One region of the Mesobacillus sp. genome, then DNA from elsewhere that is predicted to be linked to it. Evidence: riboswitches for the same ligand, from Rfam matches in the RefSeq annotation. Region 1 holds a riboswitch; each other region holds the start of a gene.
What was found. Region 1 has a riboswitch for S-adenosylmethionine ahead of AC3EBE_RS02405 (methionine ABC transporter ATP-binding protein). Riboswitches for the same ligand answer to the same signal wherever they lie in the genome.

Region 1 (9,852 bases):
AGATGCGTGGCGATTAATGACCTGCTGCTTCATTTGAGCCCTATTTTTCCGAGTATTGGAATTTTCGGTCATTAATGTGCTCTATTTATGGCCTTTTTCCGGTGGCTGGAATTTTCGGTCACAAATCTGCATCATTGGTCCCCTTTTTTCCGGTGCCTGATAATTTTGTTCAGCAACCAGTGTCAATTGCATCTGCACCATTCTCTCCATTGGCTCCCTGTATTTTAATAAACTGCAAACGATCAGGAAATAACCTTAGCCTAAAGCTGGGGAAGAGAAATATTTCGGTTTCCGTATTTAACATTAACAGGTAAAATGTAATTATCGCGGCTGATGTGCTGTGATACTTTTTACTTGTTTGTACAATCAGGGGATAGATAAATAGAAACTGGCATGGAAAAGTGATTACAAAAAGAAGGTGAAGGGCATGAAACAGGCTGATTTGTTTTTGGCTTTTTTTCGGGTCGGAATTCTCGGCTATGGGGGCGGTCCGTCCTCCATTCCACTAGTACATAAGGAAGTTGTAGAGAAATATAAATGGATGGATTCAGATGAATTCAGCGATATCCTTGCATTGGGAAATGCCCTCCCAGGTCCGATTAACACAAAAATGGCCGGTTATATCGGCTTCCGGGTGGGCGGAGTTCTTGGGATGATAACCGCGCTTGCAGCAACAATCATACCGACAATCATCTTGATGATCCTCCTCCTGACCGGTCTTAATGCCTACAAGGATGAGCCGTGGGTAAGCGGGATGGCCCAGGCTGTCGTGCCAGTTGTTGCTGTAATGCTTGCTGTCCTTACCTGGGACTTTATAAAAAAATCGGGTACCTCCAAGCTGGGATGGAAATGGACTGTTATTGCGCTCGGAGGCAGCCTGCTGCTGCTTCAGTTTCTGCACCTGCATCCAGCAATCCTGATTTTTGTGCTGTTAATCGGTGCCTTGCTCATGAAGGGACCATCTCCCTCCATGCAAAAAGATGCGGGAGGGGATAAGTGATGCTTTATTTTAAAATATTTTTGGCATTTTTCATTCCTGGGATTCTCGGCTATGGCGGCGGCCCAGCTTCCATTCCGCTGATTGAGAACGAGGTCGTCGACCGCTACGGCTGGATGACGGTCAATGAGTTCAGCGAAGTGCTCGCGATGGGTAATGCATTGCCGGGACCAATAGCCACGAAAATGGCCGGCTATATTGGCTATTCCGAGGGCGGGGTTCTGGGTGCTATAGTAGGAGTCTTTGCAACGGTGGCGCCTTCGCTGGTCTTGATGATCGGACTCCTTGGCTTGCTTATGAAGTTTAAAGATTCACCCAAGGTAAAACGGCTGACCATTATTGTCCGTCCGGTAATTGCTGTATTGCTTGGAGTCATGACCTACGATTTCCTTTTCTCTTCTTATGAAGGAGTCGGGCTTCTGCAGACCATTCTTATCGGCGGCATCAGCTATGTGTTAATGGAAAAGATGAAAGTGCATTCTGCTTATGTCATTGCTGGTGCATTAGTTTATGGAGCCCTTGTTTTATCATAAAAAGGGGGTTCCTATTTTCTATTTTGCTTTTTTGCTGAAAAAAATTTCTCTATACTGCCTCAACGATGAAAGCGATACCATTATAAAGTTCGCAAAAATACTATGTTGACAAACAAATCAGAAGGTTTTATGATTTCTATTATTAAAATTAAATAAGTTACTTATCAAGAGTGACCGAGGGACTAGGCCCTATGACGTCCGGCAACCTCCATTTTGGAACGGTGCCACTTCCTGCAGAATGAATTCATTCTGAGAGATAAGTCGTATAGATTTTTACGATGCCTCTTTCTGTGAATGAAAGAGGCATTTTTTATTTTTTACCGTTACGAAAGAACCTGGGACGGGGGGAAAGAAATGATTGAGATAAAAGAATTGGTCAAGGTATATGAAACGAAAAAAGGTACAGTTACCGGGGTTGATCATGTTTCATTAAAAGTTAATAAAGGGGAGGTTTTTGGAATCGTCGGCTACAGCGGAGCAGGGAAAAGCTCTTTGCTCAGATGCCTGAACCTCCTGGAAAAGCCGACGTCTGGCCAGGTGATCATCGACGGAGTCGAGCTCACTGGATTAAATAAAAATGACCTGCGCAAGGCGCGCTTGAAAATCGGTATGATTTTTCAGCATTTTCATCTGGTCAGTGCCAAAACAGTGAGTGAGAATATTGCTTTTGCATTAAAAGCGGCTGGCACTCCAAAAGGAGAAATTGCCGATAGAGTCGTAGAACTCCTGGATATGGTTGGCCTGTCAGATAAGAAAGATGTCTATCCGGCCCAATTATCCGGCGGCCAAAAACAGCGTGTCGGCATAGCGCGTGCGCTGGCGAACAACCCATCTGTGCTGTTGTGTGACGAAGCAACCTCTGCATTGGACCCAAGCACAACCCAATCGATTCTGGCTCTTTTGAAAAAGATCAATATCGAGCTAGGCATAACAATTGTTCTTATCACCCATGAGATGGAGGTAGTGAAGACCATTTGTGACAGAATGGCGGTTATGCAGGATGGAAAGGTCATCGAGGAAGGCAATGTATACGATGTTTTCGCCAACCCGCAGGAGCAGCTGACAAAAGACTTTGTAAACTCGATTCTCAAGTTCGATCTTCCTGAAAGGCTGCTGGAGGGAAGGTCCGGGAAAATCATCAAAATCTTTTTCCAGGGTGCGATCGCAGAACAATCCGTCATTTCCGATGTATTCCAGAAGTTCAAGGTCCGCGGCAATATCCTTCATGGAAAAATCGAATACATACAGGATGTACCTTTAGGTATTTTTATCATGGAGGTAACAGGAGATATACAAGAGCTTGATCGTGCAATCGACTATATCGGATCAAGAACAAAAAATCTGGAGGTGATTCACGATGCTGCCTGAAAGCCTGGTCTCCCTGCTTCCTGAATTGAACAAAGCTTTTTTTGAAACCATTTATATGGTCGGGATTTCAATCCTTGTGTCAGTCATTGTCGGGCTGCCAACGGGAGTGCTGCTGTTTGTGACTGATAAAGGCTTGTTCCTTGAAAATCGGATTTTTAAGAATATTGCTGGCTTCATCGTGAATATGATCCGTTCAGTTCCATTTATTATCCTGTTGATTGCCCTGCTGCCGCTGGCAAACTTAATCGCTGGTACGACAATCGGGCCAACAGCAGCATCTGTTTCATTATCGGTAGCTGCCATTCCGTTTTTTGCGAGAATTGTAGAGCAAAGCTTCCGGGAGATTGATAAAGGAGTCATTGAGGCGGCAGTCGCTACGGGTGCCACCCCGTGGATGATCATTAAAGATGTCCTTATTCCAGAAGCCCGCCCTGGAATCGTCCAGGGAGTGACGATTACAATCATCAGCCTTGTTGCATACTCAGCAATGGCAGGTATTGTCGGCGGCGGGGGAGTCGGGGACCTTGCAATCCGTTTCGGCTACTATCGCTATGACAACACCGTCATGATTACTACAGTTATTATCCTGATTTGCCTTGTCCAGCTTATTCAGTTCGGCGGGGATAAAATCGCCAGATTAGTAGATAAAAGATAACAATAAAAAATGGGGGTTATTTTAATGAAAAAGCTTTTGTACTCAGTCATCTTACTATTAACAATTGGATTGCTTGCTGCATGCGGCAGTGATTCATCTTCAACTGGAGAAGCCAAGGAAGACAGCAAACAGGTTACATTTGGCGCAACATCTGGACCGTACAGTGATATGGTATCAAAGGCAATCAAACCATTGCTTGAGAAAAAAGGCTATGAAGTAAAGATTGTGGAATTCAGCGATTATATCCAGCCAAACATCGCACTATCAAAAGGTGACCTGGATGCAAACCTGTTCCAGCATAAAGTATACATGGAGAATTTCGCAAAAGAACATAACATTGAATTATCTGAAGTCATCGTTGTTCCTACTGCTCCAATGGGCATCTATTCAAAGGAATTCTCATCGCTTGATGAAGTGGCAGAAGGTGCTTCAATCGCGGTTCCGAATGACCCAACAAATGCAGCCCGTGCCTTCTTGATTCTTGAGGATGCTGGTTTGATCACCCTTGATCCTAATGCAGATCCGCTGACTGTTTCTGAAAAAGATGTAAAGGACAACGTTAAAAACCTGCAGTTCAAACCGCTTGAAGCAGCTCAGCTTCCAAGAGCAGTGGAAAGTGTTGATCTGTCAGCTGTACCAGGGAACTTTGCACTGGCAGCAAAAATGAATCTCCTCGATGCCTTGCAGCTTGAAAAAATGCCTGATCAGTACCGCAACCGTGTTGTCATCAATACGAAAGACGAAAATGCACAGTTTGCAAAGGACATTAAAGAAGTAGTAGAATCACCAGAATTCGAAAAGGTGATTGATGAAGAATTTAAGGGCTTTGGTAAGCCTGAGTGGATGGAATAGGTTCCTTAATTAAGTCCCATAATCATGCGGAATTGACCGTATGGATATGGGACTTATTCATTTTTATAGCGCTGTTCCCTATAAATTGGTTAATATAGTAGATGAGATTTGTTTTTGATGAAGTACTACCATAAAGAAACACAGAGGGAGAATTATGAATACACGAGATAAAAAGTCCAGACATTTAGCGGCCATTTCTCTGGCCATCATGGGAATCGGCTTTCTGGCCGCCATTCCGTTCCAGGATTCTTTAATCGGAAAACTGCTGATGGGAGGATTTGAAGCAGGACTCGTTGGCGGGCTCGCTGACTGGTTTGCTGTCACTGCATTATTCAGGCACCCATTGGGAATTCCGATTCCGCATACAGCCCTTTTGCCGAAAAATCGTGACAGGGTAACGAACGCGTTGATCAATATGCTTGAAAACGATTGGCTGACGAAAGAAAGCATCATGGATAAATTCAAGCAAATCCATGTTCTGGATAAGATTTTTGAGACGGTGGAAAAAGAGCTTCATTCGGAATCTGTGAAGAAAAGCATCCAGAACTTCAGTCTTGAAACCGCACAAAAAATAGACGTGGAAAGATTTGCTCCAGCGATTGAAAGCGAAATAAAAGGCTTTCTTTTATCTGCTGATGTATCAGTCCTGTTAGAAAAAGCGTCCAGGCATGTTCTTGAAAAAGAATACGATGAGGCGGCATTCAACTATGTGCTGAATGAGACAGAGAAATGGGCTTCCAAAGAAGAAGCGAAGCTGGTCCTTGGGAAGCTGGGCAAGCAGGCCATCGAAACGACGCAAGCAGACGGATTATTGAAATTTGCGATTCAATCCTTCAGCAATATGATTACCGAAGAAAAAATCGGCAATATGCTCCAATCGTTCATTTTAAAAAGAATGAACAACCTCAAGAATAACGATAACCGCTACAGGCATATGATCCTTGAGAAAATCCGCAAGGAACTGGACGGTATCAGTGAGCGGGAAGCATTGATGCAGGAAATCCAGGGCTGGAAGGATAAAATGGTGAGTGAACTCGATTTGACTCACCAGATCAAAGATGTGCTTGTGAAATCAAAGAATCGAGCCATCGACTTCATAGAAAAAGAAACCTTTGTGGATGATCACGTCATTCCGCTTGTAAGCAAGTTCATCAGTGAAATTAAGAATGATGAGCAAAAAGTAGCTGCTCTTGAAAGCTGGCTCCATACCAAGCTTGCAGATTTAATTGAAAGGAACCATTCCAAAGTCGGCAAGCTGGTACGGGAAAATCTCGACAAGCTCGACACCGAAACCCTTATCGATATGATGGAAAACAATATTGGCAAGGATCTTCAATGGATCAGGGTGAACGGAGCTGTTTGCGGCTTCCTCATCGGGATCGGTTTAACCATTTTCAAATTTATCGTAATGTAGCAAAAGGCCAATCCGTTGTGCGGATTGGCCTTTTTTGCGCAGATATCTTCGGGGCGGGGAGATGCCTGAACTGGAAAATTGCATTGATAATTTCCAATTCGTCGATATCCGGGTCAATTTCGTCGATATATTGTTTTTTTCTTTTTTTCGCCGATATCGCATTCGATTTCGTCAATATGGCGTTCGTTTTCCTGGATATCCATGCCGTGTCCGTCGATATATTATTTTTTCGCCGAAATCGGTGCCATTATCGTTACGTTTTACCAGCTTACCTCAAAATCCGCGTTGTTTTCGCCAAACTCTAAGTTTACCCGCCGGGGTCCACATCTTTTCGTTAATTTGGACTGTATTTTTCCACTCGAATAGAAAATCCCCTGCGCATCTGGCAGGGGAGTCTGTGAAAAAGACATGGTATTATTATTAATCTTCCAATTTCACAAGCTTATAGCCTGTTTCCTTCCATACATGGCGGATGCCCTGAACGAAGGAACTGTAGCTTGGAACATTTACTTGAATGCCATCAAGGACAATCGACCTTGCCATTTCAGGCAGGATTCCTACATATATTGACTGGACTCCCATCAGCTTAAGAGAATTGACTACCTGCTGAAGACGGAAGCCGCTGGCAGTATCCAATTCCTCTGAAACGCCTGTAAAATCGAAGATAACATACTCATTCTGGTGTTCAGCACAGTGTGCCAGAACCTTGTTCTCCAATAGCTCCAGTCTGTCTTCGTTCAATTTTCCCATTATCGGCACGAGAACAGCAGTATCAACAGATAGAGGAATGATTGGCATATCGAGGATTTGCAGCTGCTTCCTGTTTTCCTCCAGCGTTTTCTCAAACTCCGTTACGTCCTCCCATGTCAGGATATAACCGAGATTGTCACCATCCTGGTTTTTCAGAGTGTCAACATGTATGTATGCCGAAAATTTATTGAAAAAATTGATCTTGGCTGTATGAGGGTAATTCCCTTTGGCAAGGATATTTTGCTGACGGAAACCTTCTAATTGGTGCAAATCCTTATTTAAAAAATCATCCGGATTGCTGATTTCTGAAAAAGGACCGATTTTTGTTAATAGCTGTCTTGCAGATTGATTTACGAAAACAATCTTAAAATCTGTATCTGTAATAATGATATTTTCATATATTTTATTTAATAGATGGACGGCATCAACTGATTGAAAGTTAAACATCGTATCGCTCCAATTCTGGGGGCTAATTAAATAAATTATAGCTAATTTTGGAAAAGTGTACAACGAATACCAAACAAATAAAATCCCCGTATCGCGCTCTGTGGAACTGCTGCGATGCGGGGATTGCTGGGAAGGCTGGTTAATGAAGGTCACTTGCTGTTATGTGATGCGCCAGCCTTATCTTTTAAAATTGTTTTGCGGATGAATGGAATGACCCATCTGTCTAAGCCGTATTTACCAGCGTTGAAGCCGGCGAACAGGAGGATGAAGCCAAAGAAGATATCTGTAGGATTATGAGAGACAGTACCTGCCAGGAAGAAGGAGAAATTCATCACTAAGCCGAAGAAGATAGCAGCAGTTGTTAAGCATCCAAGGATCAAGCCAACACCTACCAGGAATTCACCTACCGGGATAATGAAGTTGAACAGGTCGACATTCGGCAGCGCGAAGTTTTCCAGGAAGGATGCATACCAGCCATATACCATGTTTCCATCCGGCCCTTTTACCGGGTTAGCCACGGCATTGCTCAAATACCCAGTTGCATCAAACCCTTTGCCAGTCATTTTTCCCCATCCTGCCATCATCCAGTTATACCCAAGCCATAATCTGATCACTGTCAGCAGGCCAGCAGCGTAATTGCTTTCTCTTAACCATTTTGCGAACATATCAATCGCATCCTCTCAAGAATCATTTATGATTGCCTTACACTACACTATATGGAAATTGGATTTAATGATGATAAGGCTGGAAGTATGTTCACAAAACAGCAACAACAATATGTCTGATTTGCGAACAAAGTTCTAAAGGTGCGCCAGCTGGAGGCTTTAGGGGAAGCGGGAATCTATCAGCAGTAAAACTGAATGCGCAAAAAAAAGAGCCTGATGAAAGGCCCTTTTATCAAGTGGTTTTAAAGTTAAGCAGCGTTGTTCGCTGCGTTTTGTTCTTTTTTGAAGACAGCTTTGCGGATGAAAGGAACAACCCATCTGTCTAAGCCATATTTACCAGCGTTGTAGCCAGCGAACAGGATAATGAAGCCGAAGAAGATGTCAGTAGGGTTATGAGATACAGTCCCGGCAAGGAAGAAGCTGAAGTTCATTACAAGGCCGAAGAACATGGCGGCAGTTGTCAGGCATCCAAGGATCAGGCCAAGGCCAATCAGGAATTCACCCAGCGGAACGATGAAATTGAAGATATCAACGTTTGGCAGTGCAATGTTTTCCAGGAAAGATACATACCAGCCATAAACCATGTGTCCATCCGGCCCTTTTACCGGATTGGCTACAGCATTTTTAAGGTATCCAGTTGCATCAAAGCCCTCTCCAGTCAATTTTCCCCATCCAGCTGTCATCCAGTTATATCCAAGCCATACCCGAATGACTGTCAGCAGGCCAGCGGCACCATTGTTTTCTCTTAACCATTTAGCTAACATCTGAATCGCTTCCCTTCAAAAATAAGTAATGTTTGATTACACTTACAATATATCAGAAACTGGAATTAAGGAGACAGAAATGTGAAACTGTTCACAAATTAGTAACAAGAAATTGGCGGAATCTTGAACATAATTATGAAAAAGAGGGAAAAGCCATATTAGGTTAGCAAAACTTGTTCACCCTAATAGAAAATCAGATCGCCGATAGGCATGGATAGAGCCGGTTTTGATTCAGAAAGGAGATACTTTCGACATGGATAAACAATCAAATGCAGTGACCCAGGCCCAAAATCAGGGGTCAGAAAAAATTTGGAGCAGGGACTTTGTATTTATCCTCATGGCCAACTTCTTTATCTTTCTTGGCTTTCAAATGACATTGCCGACCATCCCGTTGTTTGTAGAGCATCTCGGCGGAAATGATCAACTGATCGGTTTTGTCGTAGGCATCTTTACGTTCTCGGCCTTGCTGGTCCGCCCATATGCCGGAAGATTGCTGGAAACAAAGGGAAGAGCGTTTGTATACCTGACAGGACTTATTATTTTTGTCCTCTCAGTGGGATCTTACGGATTTGTTTTAGGGATAGGATTACTATTCCTAATGAGGATCGTGCAGGGTTTAGGATGGGGTTTTTCAACAACAGCATCCGGAACGATAGCTACTGATTTAATCCCGCCACGGCGAAGAGGAGAGGGAATGGGCTATTTTGGCCTGTCAGGAAACCTTGCACTGGCGTTCGGCCCTTCGCTTGGTCTCGCCCTTGCAGATGCTATTACATTTAAGCAGCTGTTTTTTGTATGTGCCGTGCTTGGCTTGATTTCTTTTCTATTTGCCTCAAGAATTACTTATAAAAAAGTGGAGAAGATGCAGCCTGATACGGAGAGGAACAAGTGGGATTTCTATGAAAAGACCGCGCTGCATCCATCTTTTCTGCTATTTTTCATAACGGTCACTTTCGGTGGGATTACATCCTTCCTGCCGATTTATTCCGCGCAGAAGGGTGTTTCGGGGATTCAATGGTATTTTCTGATCTTTGCTATATTCTTAATGCTGTCCAGGACATCTGCCGGGAAGATTTATGATAAAAGAGGGCATCGGGCAATCTTTATTCCTGGTGCAGCTTTGATCATGATCGCGATGGTATTGCTGGCATGGCTCCCGAATAGTCTTGTCATGTTCATCGCTGCTGGATTTTACGGCTTCGGATTTGGCGCGGTTCAGCCAGCACTGCAGGCGTGGTCCGTCGAGCAGGCGCCGCTGAACAGGAAGGGAATGGCAAATGCAACCTTCTTCTCCTTTTTCGATCTGGGCGTTGGAATCGGCGCGATGGCATTCGGCCAGATCGGCCACTGGCTTGGATACAGCAGCATTTACATTGCCTCGGCATTATCTGTATTAGCTTCAATTTT
Region 2 (9,852 bases), on a different contig from region 1:
AGCGTCAATCCCCATAAAATCTGGCGCATCGCTGAGGTCATATCCGCTTCACCTCGATATCGCCAATCACCATCGAAGTGAAGATTTTCACCTTTTGCTCTGCCTCTTCATAGCCTGGGGTCTGCAGGAATAAACTCTGGTTCAGCACCCGGCCCTCTTCATGCTCAAATACCTCGGCAGAACCGATAAGCGCAGAATGGCGGACCGTCACCTCTAAATCATATGGCACAAAGACCTTCACATTGCCAATAATATTGCGGATGAAAATAACCGTTTCTCCCTTTGGCAATACAGTCAGGCTCAGGTCAATGACACTGTCGCCAATCCCAGTCTGGATATTGACATCATTCCACTCATACACATGCGGCGGTGTTTCCTGATGTCCATACAGCCTGTTGTTAAAAAGCGGGGGTTTTTCAATCAGGGTTTCCTGCTTCTTTTCCAGAACCGGCTCCTGTAAAACTGGCGTAATCACCTGTGGCTTCTTTTTCGACTGAGCAAACTGGTATGCCAGATAAATCAGGACGGCCAGCAAAAAGAACCTGAATGTCATCATGCTGAACACACTGCTCAGGAAAAAGAATAGCCCGCCCCAGAAAAGAAGCTTACCGGACTTCTTAGGGACTAGGGATCGCCCAAAATAAATCATCGCCCCGCTGGCAAGAAGGGAGAAAATCAGGCCTTCATTAAAGAACGAGACCTCCAGCAACAGCAGAATCAGTCCTGTGATTGCGATCCAGCTGATATAATCCTTCTTTAAGTTGTTTAACATTCTGCTCTCCTCCCTTCCTCTTATCCTTGAATCAATCGTTTATGGAATCACATAGTTTGAGGAATTTTGATTGAAGTCTATCGGGGTGATATCCCAAAAGGCGCAGCTGCCTGCGCCTCTTAAGAATACCATGTTTTGCCTATTAAATAGAATGTGTTTCTTGTGATTTCATTTCTTTTTCCAGCTGGGCAATCCTTCCGTCAATCGTGCTGCGGTAGTAAGAGCTGTTCACCTTCTGCTCGAGATTGTCGAGGTAGGTTTCCATGTCTGCGAACGTTGAGCTCCCTTTATCTGAATAAGCATTGTTCTCAAGCACCTGATCCATGCGATAGTTCGCGCGCGTTACATTCTCGCGGCCCATCAGCTCCATGCGGCGGATATGCATATCCTTCAGCTTATGCTTCATATCTTCATATTTCCGTTCAAGCTCCAGCTGCTGCTTCGCGGCATTCTCCATAGCCTCCTGCAACCTGGCTGCTCTTTCCTCAAATTGAGCCTGCTCCTCGGCAGCGAAGTTTTGCAGCTCCGTTTCGCCCGCTCTCATCGCCACTTCAGACTGATATTTGCGCTTTTCAGCCATTTCGAGCGCCTGGTGATGTTCTCTCGCAAATTGCTCCTTCAGCTGGCCTTGTCGCTCAACCAGCTTCCTGACCTTTTCTGTTTCCACTTCGCATTCACGCAGATACTGGTTCAGCAGTGCGATTGGATTCTTGTTTTCCTTTTTATCAAGTGCCTCGTGCAGATCCGCCATGATTGTGTTTTTAAGTCTTGTTAATAGATTTGTCATTTTAGGTTCTCTCCTCTTGATTTAAAGTTTTTTTGATTGATTACTTTTTGGCTTTGTAAATAAGGCTGTTGATTTCCGTTCCAGGCGCTTCGCTTTCCTCGGGGCTGGCGCTGAGCCTCCTCGTCGCTTTGCTCCTGCGGGGTCTCACCTGTCCAGCTGCTCCCGCAGGAGTCTACGCGCCTTCCACTACAATCAACATGTTTTTAAAAAAAATGGGGGCTGAAACAGAACCTTTCTTCACACCTAGTTGTTCTTCAACTGAGCCCATTGCTTTTCGAAGTTGTTGAATGGGTCGTTTTCTTGCTGGATCGCTTCTTCTTTTTTGTCCCAGTTTTTATATACCAGGTACAGGACATAAGCGGCGGCGATTCCGAGGATGGCTGGCACGTTTGAGGCTGTTGCCATCAGGATGATGAACCCTGCGATGCCCCAGCCGATTTTTGCTGCTGTTGAGTTCGACTTTAAGAATTGCTTTACGGCAAAGTACAGAACCAGCAAACTGACGGCTAGGCCGACCAGCGGTCCAAGATTTGAAATCAGCACCATAGCCGCGATGCCACCAGCAACGATTAAACCAAATTTTTTCATTTTCAATTCCTCCTTATCTCTTATGGTTACATCTTACCTCTCTGGCAAAAATTCCATAACGAGCCTGAGCTTGATTTTGGAGTAGGACCTGAGGCGGAGCAACAGGCAGGACTGTTGGTACCTTGCCTTTTAGAAGGAATAAATTAGCTGTTATTTCATTGTTTTAACGGGTATCAGGTAGAGGGCAGCCCGTTTAAGGGGCGCAAGCTGTTTTATAGAAATTTTGTCCAGCAAGGAGGTCATTACATCATGTTCGGACTTCAAGATATATTCAAATTTCTGTGGGGATTCTTTTTAATCTTCCCAGTGGTGATCATCATTCATTTGCTGGGGCATATCACCTTTGCGGCCATTTTTGGGGCGAAAGGAATACGCGTGACGCTTGGGAGCGGAAAATACCTATTCTCTGTTTGGAAAATCGACATCCATAAATTTTATTTCTGGTCGGGAGACTGCGAATTCGAATATGTAACCTTTGATAATCGCTTATCGAAAACGTTTATTTTATCGGGTGGATCGCTATTTAATCTATTAAGCATTTTGCTGCTCAACCTTTTGATATGGTTTGGATTATTCGAACCCTCAATGATTGCTTACCAGTTTATTTATTTTTCATTTTATTACCTGTTCTTTGCCATACTGCCAATGGATTATCCAGGCGGCGGCCTCAGTGACGGCAAAGCTCTATATCGATTATGGAAACGCGGCGATCGCCACGTTTCATCCGCGGATTGCCAGTACCGATGCTAAAAAAAAAGGAAAGCCGGCCAGAATATCACTTCTGGACGGCTTTTTTTACTGGATTTTTTTTCGTTTGGTATTCGTAAATGAATTTATTACTTGTTTGCTTATAAACATCAAGTTTAGAAAACACCCATGTTAAATCTGTCATAAAAACTACTTTCACTGTTAATTCCCAAAAGCTGTCCGTTAGAGTCACTTAAAACGACTGCTTTCTCTGGAAATGCGTAAAAGCTGTCCGTTAGAGTCACTTAAAACGACTGCTTTCTCTGGAAATGCGCTAAAGCTGTCCGTTAGAGCCACTTAAAAGGACTGCTTTCACTGGAAATGCGCAAAAGCTGTCCGTTAGAGCCACTTAAAACGACTGCTTTCTTAGGAAATGCGCTAAAGCTGTCCGTTAGAGCCAGTCATAAGGACTGCTTTAACAGGAAAAGCGTAAAAGCTGTCCGTTAGAGCCAGTCATAAGGACTGCTTTAACAGGAAATGCGCAAAAGCTGTCCGTTAGAGCCAGTCATAAGGACTGCTTTAACAGGAAATGCGCTGAAGCTGTCCGTTAGAGCCACTTAAAAGGACTGCTTTCTCAGGAAAAGCGTAAAAGCTGTCCGTTAGAGCCAGTCAAAAGGACTGCTTCCTCAGGAAAAGCGCAAAAGCTATCCGTTAGAGCCACTTTAAAGGAACTCTTACAGGAAAAGTTCTAAATTATATTTTAGGTGGTGCTCATGCAGCAAAAAAATTGGTGAAATTCCACCTATCATTTATAAACTGGAACATCATTGCCCATTGATTCCTGGATGGCAACACACACTTTCTATCTGTCTTTCTAGAAAAAACAAAGAGAGCGAGAGAAATCTCGCTGCCTTTGTCGACAACCAAGATTTACGGAACCTGATAATTTTTAACAGGGGTGCTCCCTTACCTGGCAATAAACAGCTGTGTCCAATAATGACCGTAATCGCCGCCTGATGCGTAACCCGTTCCCATATGGGTGTACGTCCCGTTCAGGATATTCTTCCGGTGACCGGGGCTGTTCATCCATGCCTGTACGACATCTTCTGCCGTCCTTTGGCCAGCTGCGATGTTCTCGGCACCGCTCCGATAAGTGACACCGAAGCTTCGCATCATATTGAATGGGTCGCCGTAGGTAGGGCTTCTATGGGAAAAATAATTCCTGTCCCGCATATCAACACATTTGTATCTTGCCACCCGTGAGAGCTGAGAATCGTTAACAAGCTGCGGCAAGCCATGCTTGGAGCGTTCTGCGTTGGTCAGCCTGACGATCTCTTCGTCTATGCTCCTTGCTGTCCCCTGGCCTGGAATATTGATTCTTTGGCCTGGATAAATCATGGCTGGATTTTTGACCTGCGGATTGGCTGAGATGATTTCCGTTAATCCCACCTGATAACGCATGGAGATTTTCCACATAGTATCACCTGATTCAACAATATGTATCTGCTGTGCCAAAGTACTGGCCGGAACGAACCAAAACAGCAGCATCAATGCCAGTATTGCTTTTTTTCCCATAAAGCATTCCTCCTCAAGGTTAGCTTGAGAAATTCTTCGTGAAATATACAGCGGAATTGGTTTTTTTCGTGCCTGTAAGAAAACAACACACACATGCTGCATATAGATTTAACAAGGGAGGAATGCGATTATGGGCTATCTCTGGGTGATGACCATCGGTTTTTCCATTTGCCTTGGGTTAATGGGCGGAGCTCTTATGTATTTTATTTTTTCCTCATTGAATGTAGATGACGCCAGCAGGATTGATTTGCTTGATTCTCGGACAGAGGATGACAATAAAAAATAATGCTGAAACAATGCCAAAAGGCTGCCAAGTCAATGGCAGCCTCTTTTCTATGGCATCAAATTAAAAATCGCGAGTGTTGTCAAAACGAGTATTAGCAGGGTTGTCCGATGTCAGTGGTGCATCGACCGGCTGCTGCGTACGTGTTACGTTTGTGTCATTCAAGCCAACCCGGTTTTCGTCGCGCTCAACGACAACAAGAATTTTACCTTCTTTTACATAGCCTTCATAACGGTCTGCTTCATCCTCTGGAATACCCATTCCAATCAGTGCTCCAGCAAGACCGCCTGCACCTGCGCCGACTGCCGCACCTGTAAGGGTTGCAGCAATTGGACCAGCTGCCACGATTGGCCCGATTCCAGGAATCGCCAATGCACCAATACCAGCCAATAAACCTGTCAGGCCGCCTAGAACGCCGCCTGTTGCTGCACCTGCAGCAAGACCTTCCTCAGTCTTCGTACCGGTTGCTTCGTTAATGTGATCCACTTCTTCATCGTTTTTACCGATAACAGAGATGTCTTCTGTTGAGTAGCCTTGTCTTTTCAGGTCCTCAACAGCCTGGATTGCCTCACGCTCATTATCGTATACTCCAACTAGATGTTTTTCATGTTCATAATACATATTAAAAGCCTCCTTTAGACGAGTAGTCCCTTTAAAGATACCCGTCTGAAGGAGGCGTAAACATAATGTCGAACAGTTTTCAAGTGCTATTTTATTTATTTTACAGAGGCTTCCAAAGCTGACTCAAATTGGGCAATAATATCCTCTGCATGCTCGATCCCGACAGAAATCCGCACTACTTCATAGGTGATTCCAAGTTCTGCCTGAGCCTCCGGCGGAAGAGCACGATGAGACGTTTTCAGCGGATGGGACACTGTTGTTTCCACTCCAGCAAGGGTCGGAACAATCTTCACCCAGCCAAGCGATTTGAAAAATAAATCCGTATCCACATTTTGTCCCAGTTCAATCGTGACGATGGCGCCAAATCCTTTTTCCCCTTTTTCAAAAGGATAATAGACCCTGGCAACCTTGTCATTTGCACGAAGCTTTTCGGCGAGCAATCTGGCATTCTCGGACTGTGCCTTCATCCTTAGTGCAAGTGTCTTCAAGCCGCGGCACGTCAGCCATGCCTCAAAAGGACTGAGGTTGGCTCCAAGGTTCACGATCCTCGACCGCGCCTCAGCAATCAGGTCCTTCCGGCCGACGACGACACCTGCAGTCACATCACTATGGCCGCCGATATACTTCGTGGCGCTGTGGACGACAAGGTCAGCCCCCAGCAGGAACGGTTTAAGATGGAGAGGAGTCGCAAAGGTATTGTCAACAAGAACAGCAAGCTTGTGTTTCTTTGCAACCGAAATGACCTCTTCAAGATCTTCAACCCGCAGCAAAGGGTTCGTGATCGATTCCGTGTATAGCAGCTTCGTATTTTCCTTGATTGCAGCTTCTACTTTCTGCAAATCAGTGAAAGGAACAAATGTTGTTTCGATGCCGAAGTTGTGCAGCTCTGATTTTAACAGATGAAAGCTGCCGCCATACAAATCGGCCGCGGCAACGATATGGTCACCGTTCTTTGCGACTGCCAGCACGCCTGCAAGGATGGCGGCCAGACCCGAAGATGCCGCTGCCCCGTCCGGTGCCTGCTCAAGCGCCGCTACAGACTGGCCCAGTTCGTCTGTATTCGGATTGCCGACACGTGAATAAAGATAATTGCCTTCTCCCTGGTAAAAGCCCTCCAGTTCATCGAGATTGTTAAACGTAAATGCGGAAGTTTGATAGATCGGCGTTGCCTTGCTTTTGATGCCATCTGTTTTTTTATGCAATGAATGAACTACTTCTGTCTCGAACTTGCCTGCCAATTTGTCCACCTGCTTTGTATGATTTGTAAAAAAGAAAAACCTCTTCCAATAAGAAGAGGCTTTAGCGCTTGGCTATCCTCTCTCATCTTCAGACGTTGACTCTTCAGGAATTAGCACCTTTCCCCTTTACAGGAAGGTTGCCGGGCTTCACAGGGCCTGTCCCTCTGCCGCTCTGGATAAGAGTATATTTTTCTCTCTTCATTACGGGCATTTTTTAAAACAGCCATAAGAAAAGAGTCCTATTAATAGCTGAAGTATATCAACTAAAAAGGACTCTCGTCAATTGATTGTTCTGGTGCGAATCAGTCTTCAGAAGGCTCGCTGTCAAGCAGATCCCATGGCGTGATGACACCGATTGGCGTGCCGTGGCGGTCGCCTGTTTCGGTGATGATGACTGCCTGCAGCTTCTTCCCTCTCGTATGGTAGCGTTCAAAAAGTTCCTCGATTTCATAGAGCGAGGTTTCCTCTTTGACGAAGGTAACAAAGTAGTTTTTCCCTTTCGTCAGAAGGTCCTTGATCCGGACATCTTCAAAATGAATAACTTCACTTGAAAAATGCTTGGCCATCCACTGGATGATTTCTGTCGAAGTTAGCAGTGCGACATATTTATCATCCTTGTCATAAACCGGGAATCTCGTGAAATCAAACTTGTTGATTACCTTCAGCACATCTTTCAGATACGCATCTTCATAATAGTAGAATACCGGGCTTGTTGCGATTGAAAGGGCCGTTTGCGGCTTTTCAAATTCGCGGCAGATTTCCTCAATCTGTTCAACGACCTCGATATGCGGTTCCGCGATATAGAAATCCGCATTCACCCGCTCATGGACAATCGCATTGCGCAGCTTCGCAAACTGGTGCAGCTCACTTTTATATTTGCGGATTAATGAATGATTCTTATAGCCTGAGTACAGGAGCTCAACAAACGCATCGCTGTCGGTTTCCTTCACCATTTCCCTTAAAGCTTTATGGATTCGGTTAAAAGCGGTCTCAAACCGTCCCGATTGCTCCTTATGGTTCACCTCATGCTCCTGGCTTGAGTTTTCTGCGTCCTGCTTGCTATTTGGGTTACTCTTTTGTTGGCCGCTTTGATTTTGTTTGGAAGGAACTGATTCCCTGTTATCCCGCTTCCCATTCGCATCTTGTACATTAGCACTCTTCCGCTTATTGTCCTTATTATTGCTTTGATTTTTGTTTCCATTGTTGTTTTTGTTCTCGGTTTTGTTGGGGTGTCCGCTATTATTTTTTTCTGATGCAATTTTTGTGCTGCTGTTTTTGCGGCTTCCGTTTTGCTCTCCGGTTCCGCTATTTTTGGATTGGCCGGTATTTCGCTTAGCGTTTTGCTGTGACTTGTCATCTGCAGACTTAGTCTCGTTGGTTTGATTAGCCTGCTTGGTGACTGCTTTTGTCCCGGCAGTTTCCGCCTTCGGATTTGAAGTTTCCTTGATTTTTTTCATCTTAGGATTCTGCTTCGCCTTTTCAGCGCTCTGTTGAGTGATATTTTCTGATTGCAGCGGTTTTCTTTTCTTCCGCTGCCCAGATTCCTGCTGCCTAGTATTTGATCTATATTTAACTTGAGTATCGTTAGCCAAAATGGTCCCTCCGGTTTTCTGTAGAATCTTTCTCTCCTCAATACCCAAATATGCCTATTTTCTAATCCTGGTTATATAATCTAAAAATATACAGAAAACTCGCCGATTGGCAAGCCCTTAAAGGCGAAGACAGAGGCGAAGTTGCACTTATGCGTTAGGAAAATATAAATTGGCTGTTTTCGCAAAGATTGTTTCCTTCATAAATATTGAATTTAGATCCTGTTGATTGGAGTGGAAGGCGCGTAGACTCCTCCGAAAATGCTAACGCATTTCCATCGTGCGTGGGCCCATTCAAGGATGCTTTTCAGAGTCCTGCGGGATTAGACGGACAGGTGAGACCCCGCAGACGCCAACGGCGGCGAGGAGGCTCAGCGCCGGCCCCGCGGAAAGCGAAGCGCCTGGAACGGAAATCAACAGCCTTTTATTACAAAGCCTTTCTTAAAAAACATATATTCACCTTTTTGAAAATGAGTGTTTTCTTTCAAAAATTTATAGAATAGCAACAAAGTATTAGAAAAGAGCCTATAAATTTGAAAAAAGTTATATTTTCCTATTAGCCCAAACAGGACGGTGATTGTCTTGAGTTTTAAAAAAGTTTGATACAATATATATAGTACAAAATTTGATGGTTTGATTTTTAATAGAAAAGGGTTGGATTTACTGTGGCAAAAACAAAGAAGAAAAGTGTGGCGAAAGAGATTCAGCGGCTGATCGTGATAACAATCGGCGCGATTATTGCAGCATTTGGGCTTGATATGTTTTTGGTTCCCAATGCGATTCTTGACGGAGGAGTCATCGGTCTGTCCATCATTGCCGCGGAACTGACAGGTGTCTCAATGAGTATATTCCTGATTGTATTGAACCTGCCGTTTTTGTATATTGGCTACAAACGGATGGGTTTGAAATTTACGCTTAATACATTGTACGGAGTTGTGGTTTTATCTGCCGCTACTGCATACCTGCATCATTTTGAGCCGGTTACGACCGATCTGTTCCTGGCTACGATTGTTGGCGCGGTCATCCTCGGCACCGGTGTCGGCCTTGTTATCCGTGCTGGCGGAGCTTTGGATGGCACGGAAATCGTCGCAATCCTTGTCAGCAAAAACCGGACTATTTCAGTTGGCCAGCTCGTCATGGTGATGAACTTTTTCATCTTTATCCTCGCCGCATTGCTCGTGTTCAGCTGGGATACAGCGATGTACTCGATCATCACTTATTTCATCGCTTTTAAAATGATTGATGTAGTCGTCGAAGGTATGGAGGAATTGAAATCCGTCACGATCATTTCGGACACGCCGGAGGAGATTGCCGAGGAACTGCTGAAAACCGTCGGACGCGGCATGACGTATATCCATGGACAGGGTGTCTTCTCAAACGAACCGAAGAAAATCATTTATACCATCGTGAGCCGGATCGAATTATCGACGCTCAGGTCCACTGTATACGATATCGACCCTAATGCGTTAGTGGCAATTGAGAACGTTGCCGATGCATCGGGAAGCAATTTTGATAAGAGCGGCGCGCATTAAGTCGAGAATCACTGATTTTCAGCTGGCATGAAAAAAGTGTCCCTTCCTGCACGGATGGGACACTTTTTTCGTTTAATCGATCGGATTATTCAGCTTTTTCTCTTTTTGGCCAGTAGTGAATTCGACCAGTTCTTCAGGTGTATTATTGCCTTTTTTCTTATTATTGTTTCGCTGTGCGTT
Region 3 (9,852 bases), on a different contig from region 1:
TTCCCACTGGGAATACAAGCGGATCAAAGATAATATCTTCTGGTTGGACCTTATATTTGTTGACGAGCAACTCATACGAGCGGCGGGCGATTTCAAGCTTTCGTTCAGCTGTAACTCCCATTCCTATTTCATCGATGGTTCCGACTACTACGGCAGCCCCATATTGATGGATCAGGCGGGCCACAGATTCAAATCTTTCTTCCCCATCCTCGAGATTGATCGAATTGATGATTGCTTTCCCCTGTGAATATGTGAGGGCTTTTTCGATGACATTATCATCAGTCGAATCAATCACGAGAGGCACTTTAACCTTTTTGACGACTTCCGGGATAAAATCCTCCATATCCTGAAGTTCGTCCCGATCAGGATCTGCAAGGCAAATATCGATGACATGTGCGCCATTTTTAACCTGGGCTCTGGCGATTTCAGCTGCTTCTTCAATTTTCCCTTCAGAAATAAGGCGCTTGAATTTCCTTGATCCAATTACATTCGTTCGTTCACCGACCATGATCGGTCTTAAAGTAGGATCATCATAAATAAATGGCTCAATGCCAGAAACCATATGGCTATGATTTACTGCTGAATTGCGGGGGGTTTGCTCCCGCATTTTTTCAGCAATGGATTTAATGTGGTCAGGAGTTGTACCACAGCATCCGCCTACGACGTTCAGCCAGCCTTCGCGTGCGAAACCTGCCAGTTTTTTTGCTAGTGTTTCTGGAGTCTCATGGTAATTTCCTTCCTCATCTGGCAGGCCTGCATTTGGATAGCAGCTGACTGCTGAAGAAGACAGGGCAGAAAGGGAGCGCAGATGCTCCTGCATAAATTCTGGTCCTGTTGCACAGTTCAGGCCAATGGCAATCGGATTCATATGCTGTACAGATATGTAAAAAGCTTCAATGGACTGGCCGGCAAGGGTAGTTCCCATCGGTTCAATCGTCGCAGAAATCATGATGGGCAATTTCCTTTCCCGGAGCTTGAAAGCTCTGGTGATACCTGAATAGGCGGCCTTTACATTTAACAAATCCTGACTTGTTTCCAAAAGAAGAAGATCCACGCTGCCATCAATCAGTCCTAAAGCCTGTTCTTCGTATGAATGTGACATTTCTTCAAACGATGATCCTCCGGTGACGCTTAGGGTTTTTGTTGTTGGTCCCATCGAACCTGCCACAAACCGCGGCTGGGAAGGGGAAGAAGCTTCATCTGCAGCTGTCCTTGCCAAAAGGGCTGCTGCCTTGTTTATTTCATATGCTTTATCACCTATCCCATATTCATCCAGTACTAGCCGGGTTGCTCCAAAGGTATTGGTCTCCACTATATCTGCACCAGCATCAAGATAAGCCTTGTGGATTTTCATGATTACATCAGGAGCAGTAAGGTTGAGGATTTCATTACAGCCCTCATATTCCTCACCACCGAAGTCCTCTGCTGTCAGTTCAGCCTGCTGCAGCATCGTTCCCATCGCGCCATCCATGATCAGGATTTTTTTCTTCATCTGTTCAGTTAACGTAGTTGACATTTTGTTTCCTCCTCATTAGACGGCTGCTATATTCGTTGGCAAAACGAGCCAATTCAACGCTCATCTCGTAGTTCATAAACGGTGTGATCAAGTAGATGCCATTAAAAAGTTCTGCTGCAGCCTCGATCAATCCTTTTGTAATAGCGATGCCTTCCCGTTTTGACTGGAGTGGCTCATTATTAAACTTCGCCATCGTATCGAGAATTTCCTGTGAAATCTTGATGCCAGGGACTTCGTTATGCAAGAACTCAGCGTTTCTGCTGCTTGTAAGGGGCATCAGTCCAATATAAATAGGGACATCAAGGTGCTTTGTTTCTTCATGCACTTCCATCAGCAATTTTTCGGAAAAAACCGGCTGGGTGATGAAGTAATCCGCTCCACAGTTTATTTTTTTCTCCATTCGTAATACTGCCTTTTCAAGAGACCGAACATTCGGATTAAAAGCAGCACCGATAGAAAAAGCTCCTTTTTGTCCAAGATCCTTTCCTGAATAAGAGAGTCCTTCATTAAATTGTTTTATCATCTCAATCAATTCAAAGGATGATAAATCGAATACCGATGAAGCGCCAGGGAAATCACCAACCCTTGCCGGATCACCAGTAATCGCGAGAATATCATGCAATCCGAGTGTATGCAGTCCCATTAAGTGAGATTGCAAACCGATAATATTTCTGTCCCGACAGGTTAGGTGCACGAGGGGGCGCAGGCCGATATTTTCTTTCACCAGATGTCCGATTGCAGAATTTGAAATCCTTGGTGAAGCCAGAGAATTATCCGCCAGAGTCAGGGCATCGATTCCTGCTTCTTTTAACGCTTTTGCTCCTTCAAAAAATCGGGTCGTATCCAGCTTCCTCGGAGAGTCAAGCTCAACAATGACCGAAGGACGTTTCTTTACAAGCTCAGGCAGGGAAGGGACAGGCCTTGAAATCTCAGTTGGACGTATTTCAACACTGGCTTTTTTTGCCGTTACTTTCTTTTCATTCGCAGGTTTTAGGCCTTTTAGTTCCTGAGCGAAGGCTCGTATATGCTCCGGTGTTGTACCGCAGCAGCCGCCAATCAGCCTGATACCCTGGCTATGGAAGTTGTGGGCAGACTTTCTGAAATACTCAGGGTTTCCTTCATAGTGGAACCTGCCATCTGTATATGCGGGCAGTCCAGCATTAGGATAGGCAGACAGATACGCTTTTTCAGGCATCCTGACTTGCTCCAGGCTGGCAATCATATGATGAGGCCCAAGCCTGCAGTTTAGCCCTACGATATCAGCGCCGATCTGCTCCAATTTATCAAATACAACCTGGAGTGGAGTCTGATCCTGCATGATGCCAATTTCCTGGAGTGAAACCTGGGCTATGATTGGCAGATCCGTTTCTTTCCGGGCAATCGCCAGCACGGTTTCGATTTCTTCCATATCATAAAACGTCTCAAGGAGTATTCCGTCCACACCTTCGAGAAGAAGGCAATATAGCTGTTCACGAAAGCTCCTTTTTATTTCTTCGAGTGGAATCGCTGAAGGACGGATTCCACGATTTCCGCCAATCGTTCCGAGAACATATGCATTTTTGCCAGCGGCCTGCCGTGCAAGCCTGACCGCTGTGCTATTAATTTCCTTGACTTGCTCCTCAAGTCCATACCGTTCCAATTTTATATAGTTCCCAGCATATGTATTTGTCTGGATTAAATCGGCTCCTGCCTCTATATAAGCTTCATGGATGCGGATAATGTCTTCAGGATGAGAAAGGTTCAGTTCTTCAAAGCAAGTTCCGGCACCATAGGAATAGAGAAGAGTGCCGATTGCGCCATCAGCTATCAATATCTCATTTTCCAATCGTTTGAGAAAATTCATTTTACACTCTCCTTTACTTCAGTTTTCCTGGTGGCAGCTGCCAAGGCCTGCTTAATGTCGCTGATCAGGTCATCAGGGTTTTCAAGGCCGACCGATAGGCGCAGCAAGCCCTCGCTTATTCCGCGCTTTTCCCGTTCCTCTTGTGGCATAGCTGCGTGTGACATTTTTGCAGGATAGGATAGGATGGACTCAACAGCGCCAAGACTGACTGCGAAAACTGGAAGTTTAGTATTTTCTATGAAATTGCTTAATATCTGTTTGTTTTCTAATTCAAAAGAGAGAACCGCTCCTGGTCCTTCTGCCTGCCTAAGCTGCAGAGCATATTGTGGATGATCCTGAAGACCAGGATAGTAAACATTTTTTATTAATGGTTCATTTCTCAGGTATTCCGCTACCCTTAATGCACTTTCCTGTGATTGCTTCATCCTGACTGACAAGGTTTTGATGCCCCGCATGACAAGCCAGGCATCCTGTACACCCAGTACGGCTCCAAAGGAATTTTGCAGGGAATAAAGCCGTTCACCCAGTTCTTTATCCTTTACAACTGCCAGTCCGGCAACTGTATCACTATGTCCTGAAAGGAATTTCGTTGCACTATGCAGGACAAGATCTGCTCCTGATTCAAGCGGTCTTTGCAAAAATGGAGTCAAGAAAGTATTATCGACAAACGAATATGCACCATGATCCTTCGCAAGTCTGCAGATGGCCTCAATATCCGTAACCTTCAGCAATGGATTCGAGGGCGTTTCTATATAAAATAAAGCTGTATTTGGCTTAATGGCATTTTTAACTGCTGTTATATCCGTCATCTCCACAAAGGTATGCTCTATACCGAAGCGGTTAAGCACCTGGGTGACCATTCGATAGGTTCCTCCATATACATCCTCAGTTATGACTACATGGTCGCCCTGAGAAAGAAGGAGAAAGGCGGTCGAAATGGCAGCCATACCGGAGGAAAAAGCAAAACCTCTTGCACCTCCTTCAAGGCTGGCGATGACATCTTCGAGCGCTTCCCGGGTAGGGTTTAAGCTTCTGCTGTAGTCATATTTGCCGAACTTGTCGACTGATGCCTGATGAAAGGTAGAGGCATGCTGAATCGGAACGCTGACACCGCCAGTAGCAGGGTCGAATTTATGCTTGTTATGCAATAGCTTTGTTTCAAATGTGTAAGATTGACTCATGCGTTCGCCTCCTGTTCAGCTTTTGAAAAAGCGCTGTTCAAATCCGCAATCAAATCGTCTGCATCTTCAATGCCAACCGAGAAACGGAGAAGCCGATCACAAACGCCAATTTCTTCACGGATTTCAGCAGGGATGTCTGCATGTGTCTGAGTTGCAGGGTATGTAATAAAGCTTTCGACACCGCCTAGGCTTTCGGCAAATGTAATGGTCGACAAGCTTTGTAAAAAAGGATTCACCATTGAAGGGGATTGAACCCTGAAGGAAATCATTCCGCCTCTGCCAGGATAGAGCACGTCACTGACAGCATCATGTTCCTTTAAATATTCTACCAGCTGTCTGGCATTACGTTCATGCCGCTCCATCCTTAATGATAATGTCTTCATTCCACGAATCAGGAGCCATGAATCGAATGGGCTGAGAACAGCACCGCCGCCATTATGATGGAGGAACAAGGAATCACACAATTCCTTGCCCTTTGCGACAATCAACCCGGCAAGGACATCATTGTGGCCTCCCAAATATTTAGTGGCGCTATGGATGACAATATCAGCACCAAGGGCAATTGGTTTTTGCAGAAGGGGAGTGTAGAACGTATTGTCAACAATGAGTAAAAGCCCATTAGCTTTTGCTATCTTTGCGATAGATTCTATGTCCGCCTGCTCCATAAGCGGATTTGTCGGAGTTTCAACAAACAATGCCTTCGTCCGCGGAGAAATAGAAGATTCAATTTCCTCTAAATTTGCCATATCTGCGTATGTACAGTTCAGCCCCCATTTTTTAAAGCCCTGCTCGAGCAATCGGTATGTTCCACCATATAAATCTTTTGATACTATCCATTTATCCCCATTCTGGAACAATGACAGGATCGTCCAGATAGCAGCCATACCTGAACTGCAGGCGAAACCCCGGTCTCCTTCTTCAAGATCGGCAATTGCTTTTTCAAGAATTTCACGAGTAGGGTTTCCTGTCCGGATATAATCATATCCGCTAGACTGGCCAATTCCTTCATGGCGATATGCGGTCGTTAGATAAATCGGGGGATTCACTGCCCCGGTAGCCGTCTCACTTCTGTTTCCAAGCTGTGCAAGCTTTGTATCAATCTTTGTCATTTTTCTCACTCCATCTGTTTAATGTAAACTCAATAAAAAAAAGTCTTCTATAAGAAGAAGACTTTGGAATTTACGAGCCATTCTCCTTATCTTCCAAGTTAACAAACTTGCTGGAATTAGCACCTTTTCAACTAAAGTTGAAGGTTGCTGAAGCTTCATCGGGCCAGACCCTCTGCTTCTCTTGATAAGAACTTATTCAATTATGAAATTTCTCTAAATATTACATCTCTTTTATGCGGATGTCAATCATTTTCTTATTAGCGCGTTAAAGGGCTGGTGTAGTTTCGTATAGAGATTAAGAGGTGATGCTTTTCAGAAGGAGGGGGCCAAGAGGTTTTATGGATTCCCGGGTAGCAAAAAAATTTTAAGTGGAGATAACCTGGAGATTCTTAAAGATTGCCTGTAAGGAAGAAAACTGCAAGAAGAGGGAATCTTGAGAACTTATATCTGCCCTGTAACGGAGAAATTTCTAAAAGGATGTAACCTATAAGGCTCTTAAAAATAGGGAAACTAAAGCATTATAGATACCAGAAAGTAAATAAAATACAGAAAGATATATAAACAAAAAGAACGTAGATTTCATTTTAAAACAAAAAAGCAGCCAGAGTAGGATATATCCCACCCGGGCCGCTTTTCAAAGCAAATAGTCTATTAATTCACACCGACTGCATCGAATGCTTGTTTAACAGAGTTAACTTCAGCAGATGTTGCACCATATAGGTCTGTTGCAGCCTGAACGAGACCTGCTCTGGCCTGGCTAAAGTTAGTAGAAGACGTGAAATAAACTGTGTTAGCGCGATAGAAGATTGCACCCAGCTTGGTCGTGCCAATTTCTTGAACTGTTACACCATAATGTGTGCCACCCTGGCTTAGAAGGTAAGCTGCTTTGTTGATAATTCCGCTGTTAGTGTGGACTCCGCCATTATCGGAAGTTCCAGTATAACGCTTTGAATAATGGTCTGGATCACCGTATTTAGTTGGATCACTCATTGAACGGAGCGCATCACCCGCTTTATTAGGTGTATAGATGTCCTCGCCGATTTCAAAATCAGGATTGTTGTTGTCATAGTATTCCATTAAAGTTCCAAAAATATCTGAAATCGCTTCATTTAAAGCACCAGATTCATACTGGTATACAAGGTCTGAGCTGAAGTCGGTAACCGCATGTGTTAATTCGTGAGCTACTACATCTAGTCCTCCTGAAAGCGGGATGAAAGTTGTTCCGTCTCCATCACCGTATACCATTTGCTGACCATTCCAGAATGCATTATTATAGCTTCTGCCATAATGAACTGTCGATTTAAGCGCAGCACCTTTATTGTCATAAGAGTTTCGTCCGAAAATATTCTTATAATAGTCATATGTCAATCCGGCATAATAGTGAGCATCAACAGCTGCACCATCATACTTAGCGTTCAGATTATTATCGGCATCCGACCATAAAGTACCCGGAGTGCGCTGTCTATTTTGTGCATCATAAGTGAAAACTCCTGAGCCGCGCGTATTATCCTGTAAATAATATGCACCATTTGAAAGCAGGGTATTTAAAGTTTTAGTATCACCTAGTACACCTACTCCTGATCCAACAGTGTTCGAGCCTGTTAATGAAGGGTCTGTCTTTCCTGCAGTATGAATCGCATTATATTTATTGATGATTTCGCCTGTTTCAGCATTAATGAAATATTGATAATTTCCTGGTTCTGGGCTCAAGAAGTTCAATGTCACATGATATGCATACACTGCTTGATCAGCAGTTGGGTAGATAACAAGGTTTGCTGATGGTGCCAGTTCATAAGTCGGCTTGAAGCCTAAGTCAGCTTCAGCAAGAGCGATTGCCTGTTTTTGTGATTTTTGACTTTGCTTTTTAACCAGCTTGCTGCCAAGCTCTTGACTCAAAGTACCGCTAAATACTTGAAGGACGCCGCTTTCATCGACTTTAGCAACCTGAGTAGAACCCCACACTGGCACTCCATCGAACAATTGCTGCAAACGAACCACGTCACCGCCAAGTTTATCTGCTTGTTCAGAGGTAACTGCAAATGAGTCCTTTGTGCTCAATTTATATTTTTGCTTTGAATTTTCAAGGTATTGAAGTACCACATCTTTCGCAGCTTTCGCGGAAGGGTTTGTCAGTTTGCCGGCAACAAACTCAGGTGTGCCATTGTTTTTCTCAAACTTTTTGGATTGTGAATCAGCCGAGGGTGCAGCGAAGGCAGATGCACTTACTAATCCACTTAATGCTAGACTCGCAGATAGACTTAAAGCTACGACATTCTTCTTCAAATAAAATTCCTCCTAAAATAGATGAAATGATGTGATCCACAAAATTATTTTTGTAGATTAAGATATTTATACTTTAATATTCTGAACATTTCAAACATTATCTCGCTTTTTGTCGAATAATCATGTTGGGAAATTTTTATCAAGGCGAATGAATGAATATAAATTACATAAAAGGAAAAAACAGGTAAATATAAGAGGAACGGGCATGCTGATAAAACAAATGATGCATAAATATTCATTAATATTTTTTGCATACCTTTGTACTTAGAACGAGTTATAGATTACTTTTAATCCATTTAGATAAAAACAATAAAAAAGAAAGGATCCCCAATCTGCAGCTTAATACCTTAGCTCATTTTACTGATGGAGCTAATTAAAGGGATTTCGAAATGTACTGGCGAAATTAACCATGTCGAAAGTATTATTTCGAATACATAATGGGAGGATAAAACCTTGAAAGAGTATTTGATAAATCTAGAGGAGCAAGTATCTTTGAATGTTAAAGCTTCAAATATAGATAGCAATAAACCTACCATCATTTTGATACATTTTAGCGGTGGTACCTCGTCCATCTGGAGTGGGGTTATACCTCGTCTAGAGAAAGAATTTAATCTGCTGGTACCAGATTTACGGGGACACGGAAAGTCAAGCTGCCCTGAAAAAGGCTATCATATTGATGAGATGGCAAATGATGTATATCATCTGTTAAGAAAATTTAATATTGATAGTTGTCATATTGTCGGAAGTTCAATGGGTGCAGAGGTGGGCGTCAGTCTCGCTGCCAGGCATCCAGAGCTGGTGCAATCCCTGATTTGCGAAGGCGCGATTTTTAATGAATTTGGTGAAAACGGCCTTTTCAATGGCAGCAGGGAGGATATTGAGCTGGAAAAAGAAAAGCTGCGGGCCAAATTGGCTGAGCGAAAGGAGGTAGTTTTTGATTCACATGAAGAATTTATCTCTTTTTATAGAAAGCCAATTGAAGATATGGGCTTATGGAATGAACATTTTCATGAGTTTATAAATAGCTGCAGCCAAGAAGGAGCCGCTGGCTATGTCCATTTTTACAAAAATCACGTAAGAAATGAGTATATGAATAAATATTGGGATTTGGATTTTGGAACTTATTATAAAAAAATCAAGTGTCCTGTTTTATTCATGCCAAGCGAGGAAGAGTGGAAGGACCCTAAGATCAAGAAATCACTAGATTACTTTGCAGGTCTGTTAGATACATATGAAATTAAATTATTGGACAATTCCCTTCATGCATATGTTTGGATGCAAATGCCGGAGCAAGCTTCAGCGGCAGTAAAGAGCTTTTTGAAAGAAACGATTTAAACAGGAGAAGGATGGCGAATTTGCCATCCTCCTTAAGGTAAAACAACTGGAATCAACTTGAAAAATTCTTCCTCATCATATACCTGGTAAAGTATCTTTTCATGGTCAAAGATCGCGTAGTAGGGCAAAGACTTTATATCTAGATCAGGGAATTGGGACCTTGCCTCATCTATCGTAACCACAGACATTGATTGAGCCTTATGAATATAGGAATTCTTTATTCTATCCAGTGCCCAGTTAGCTCCATGCTGTTTTTTGTCATATATCTCGAGTATTGCCAGGCCTCCTTTTTCCTCAGCCAGCTGATTCTGATAGGAAACCACCTTTTCAATATTGATTGGGAATGTGTAATGCACTTCCTGTTCATCATGGAATCCCCTTATTACTACAATTTGTTTACCAGAAAAATTATTGAATGTGTATTCGCCATTTAATAATGGTTCAAAGAGGAAGCTTCCATCTTCAAGATCATCAGTCCATTTGATTACCGCAATCTCGGCCTGGCGGGGTTCTTTTGAAAAATTCATCTGCAGCTGGCTAAAAGGCTTGATGGATTGAACAGGCGTATTTTTGAATAAAATTGGG

Region 2: it holds a riboswitch for S-adenosylmethionine, as region 1 does, so the genes downstream of both, AC3EBE_RS03120 (trans-sulfuration enzyme family protein) here and AC3EBE_RS02405 (methionine ABC transporter ATP-binding protein) in region 1, are expected to answer to the same signal.
Region 3: it holds a riboswitch for S-adenosylmethionine, as region 1 does, so the genes downstream of both, AC3EBE_RS10035 (methionine biosynthesis PLP-dependent protein) here and AC3EBE_RS02405 (methionine ABC transporter ATP-binding protein) in region 1, are expected to answer to the same signal.

Annotation. Positions count from the first base shown of each region.
Region 1 covers NZ_JBYNSB010000009.1:57,133-66,984, forward strand. Annotated here, with positions in the region: gene AC3EBE_RS02395 (chromate transporter) at 428-1,000, shown strand; gene AC3EBE_RS02400 (chromate transporter) at 1,000-1,530, shown strand; SAM riboswitch class I at 1,689-1,793, shown strand; gene AC3EBE_RS02405 (methionine ABC transporter ATP-binding protein) at 1,885-2,898, shown strand; gene AC3EBE_RS02410 (methionine ABC transporter permease) at 2,888-3,553, shown strand; gene AC3EBE_RS02415 (MetQ/NlpA family ABC transporter substrate-binding protein) at 3,578-4,405, shown strand; gene AC3EBE_RS02420 (DUF445 domain-containing protein) at 4,560-5,819, shown strand; gene AC3EBE_RS02425 (STAS domain-containing protein) at 6,240-7,016, opposite strand; gene AC3EBE_RS02430 (DoxX family membrane protein) at 7,166-7,681, opposite strand; gene AC3EBE_RS02435 (DoxX family membrane protein) at 7,930-8,445, opposite strand; gene AC3EBE_RS02440 (MFS transporter) at 8,699-9,852, shown strand, end outside.
Region 2 covers NZ_JBYNSB010000012.1:89,584-99,435, forward strand. Annotated here, with positions in the region: gene AC3EBE_RS03080 (sensor histidine kinase) at 1-41, opposite strand, end outside; gene liaF (cell wall-active antibiotics response protein LiaF) at 38-772, opposite strand; gene AC3EBE_RS03090 (PspA/IM30 family protein) at 915-1,559, opposite strand; gene AC3EBE_RS03095 (lmo0954 family membrane protein) at 1,803-2,147, opposite strand; gene AC3EBE_RS03100 (hypothetical protein) at 2,397-2,897, shown strand; gene safA (SafA/ExsA family spore coat assembly protein) at 3,801-4,409, opposite strand; gene AC3EBE_RS03110 (hypothetical protein) at 4,540-4,695, shown strand; gene AC3EBE_RS03115 (general stress protein) at 4,756-5,313, opposite strand; gene AC3EBE_RS03120 (trans-sulfuration enzyme family protein) at 5,409-6,551, opposite strand; SAM riboswitch class I at 6,631-6,734, opposite strand; gene AC3EBE_RS03125 (CBS domain-containing protein) at 6,854-8,143, opposite strand; gene AC3EBE_RS03130 (YitT family protein) at 8,806-9,672, shown strand; gene AC3EBE_RS03135 (hypothetical protein) at 9,745-9,852, opposite strand, start outside.
Region 3 covers NZ_JBYNSB010000025.1:98,184-108,035, reverse strand. Annotated here, with positions in the region: gene metH (methionine synthase) at 1-1,516, opposite strand, end outside; gene AC3EBE_RS10045 (bifunctional homocysteine S-methyltransferase/methylenetetrahydrofolate reductase) at 1,497-3,359, opposite strand; gene metC (cystathionine beta-lyase) at 3,356-4,540, opposite strand; gene AC3EBE_RS10035 (methionine biosynthesis PLP-dependent protein) at 4,537-5,649, opposite strand; SAM riboswitch class I at 5,733-5,840, opposite strand; gene AC3EBE_RS10030 (M4 family metallopeptidase) at 6,301-7,932, opposite strand; gene AC3EBE_RS10025 (alpha/beta fold hydrolase) at 8,386-9,267, shown strand; gene AC3EBE_RS10020 (hypothetical protein) at 9,300-9,852, opposite strand, start outside.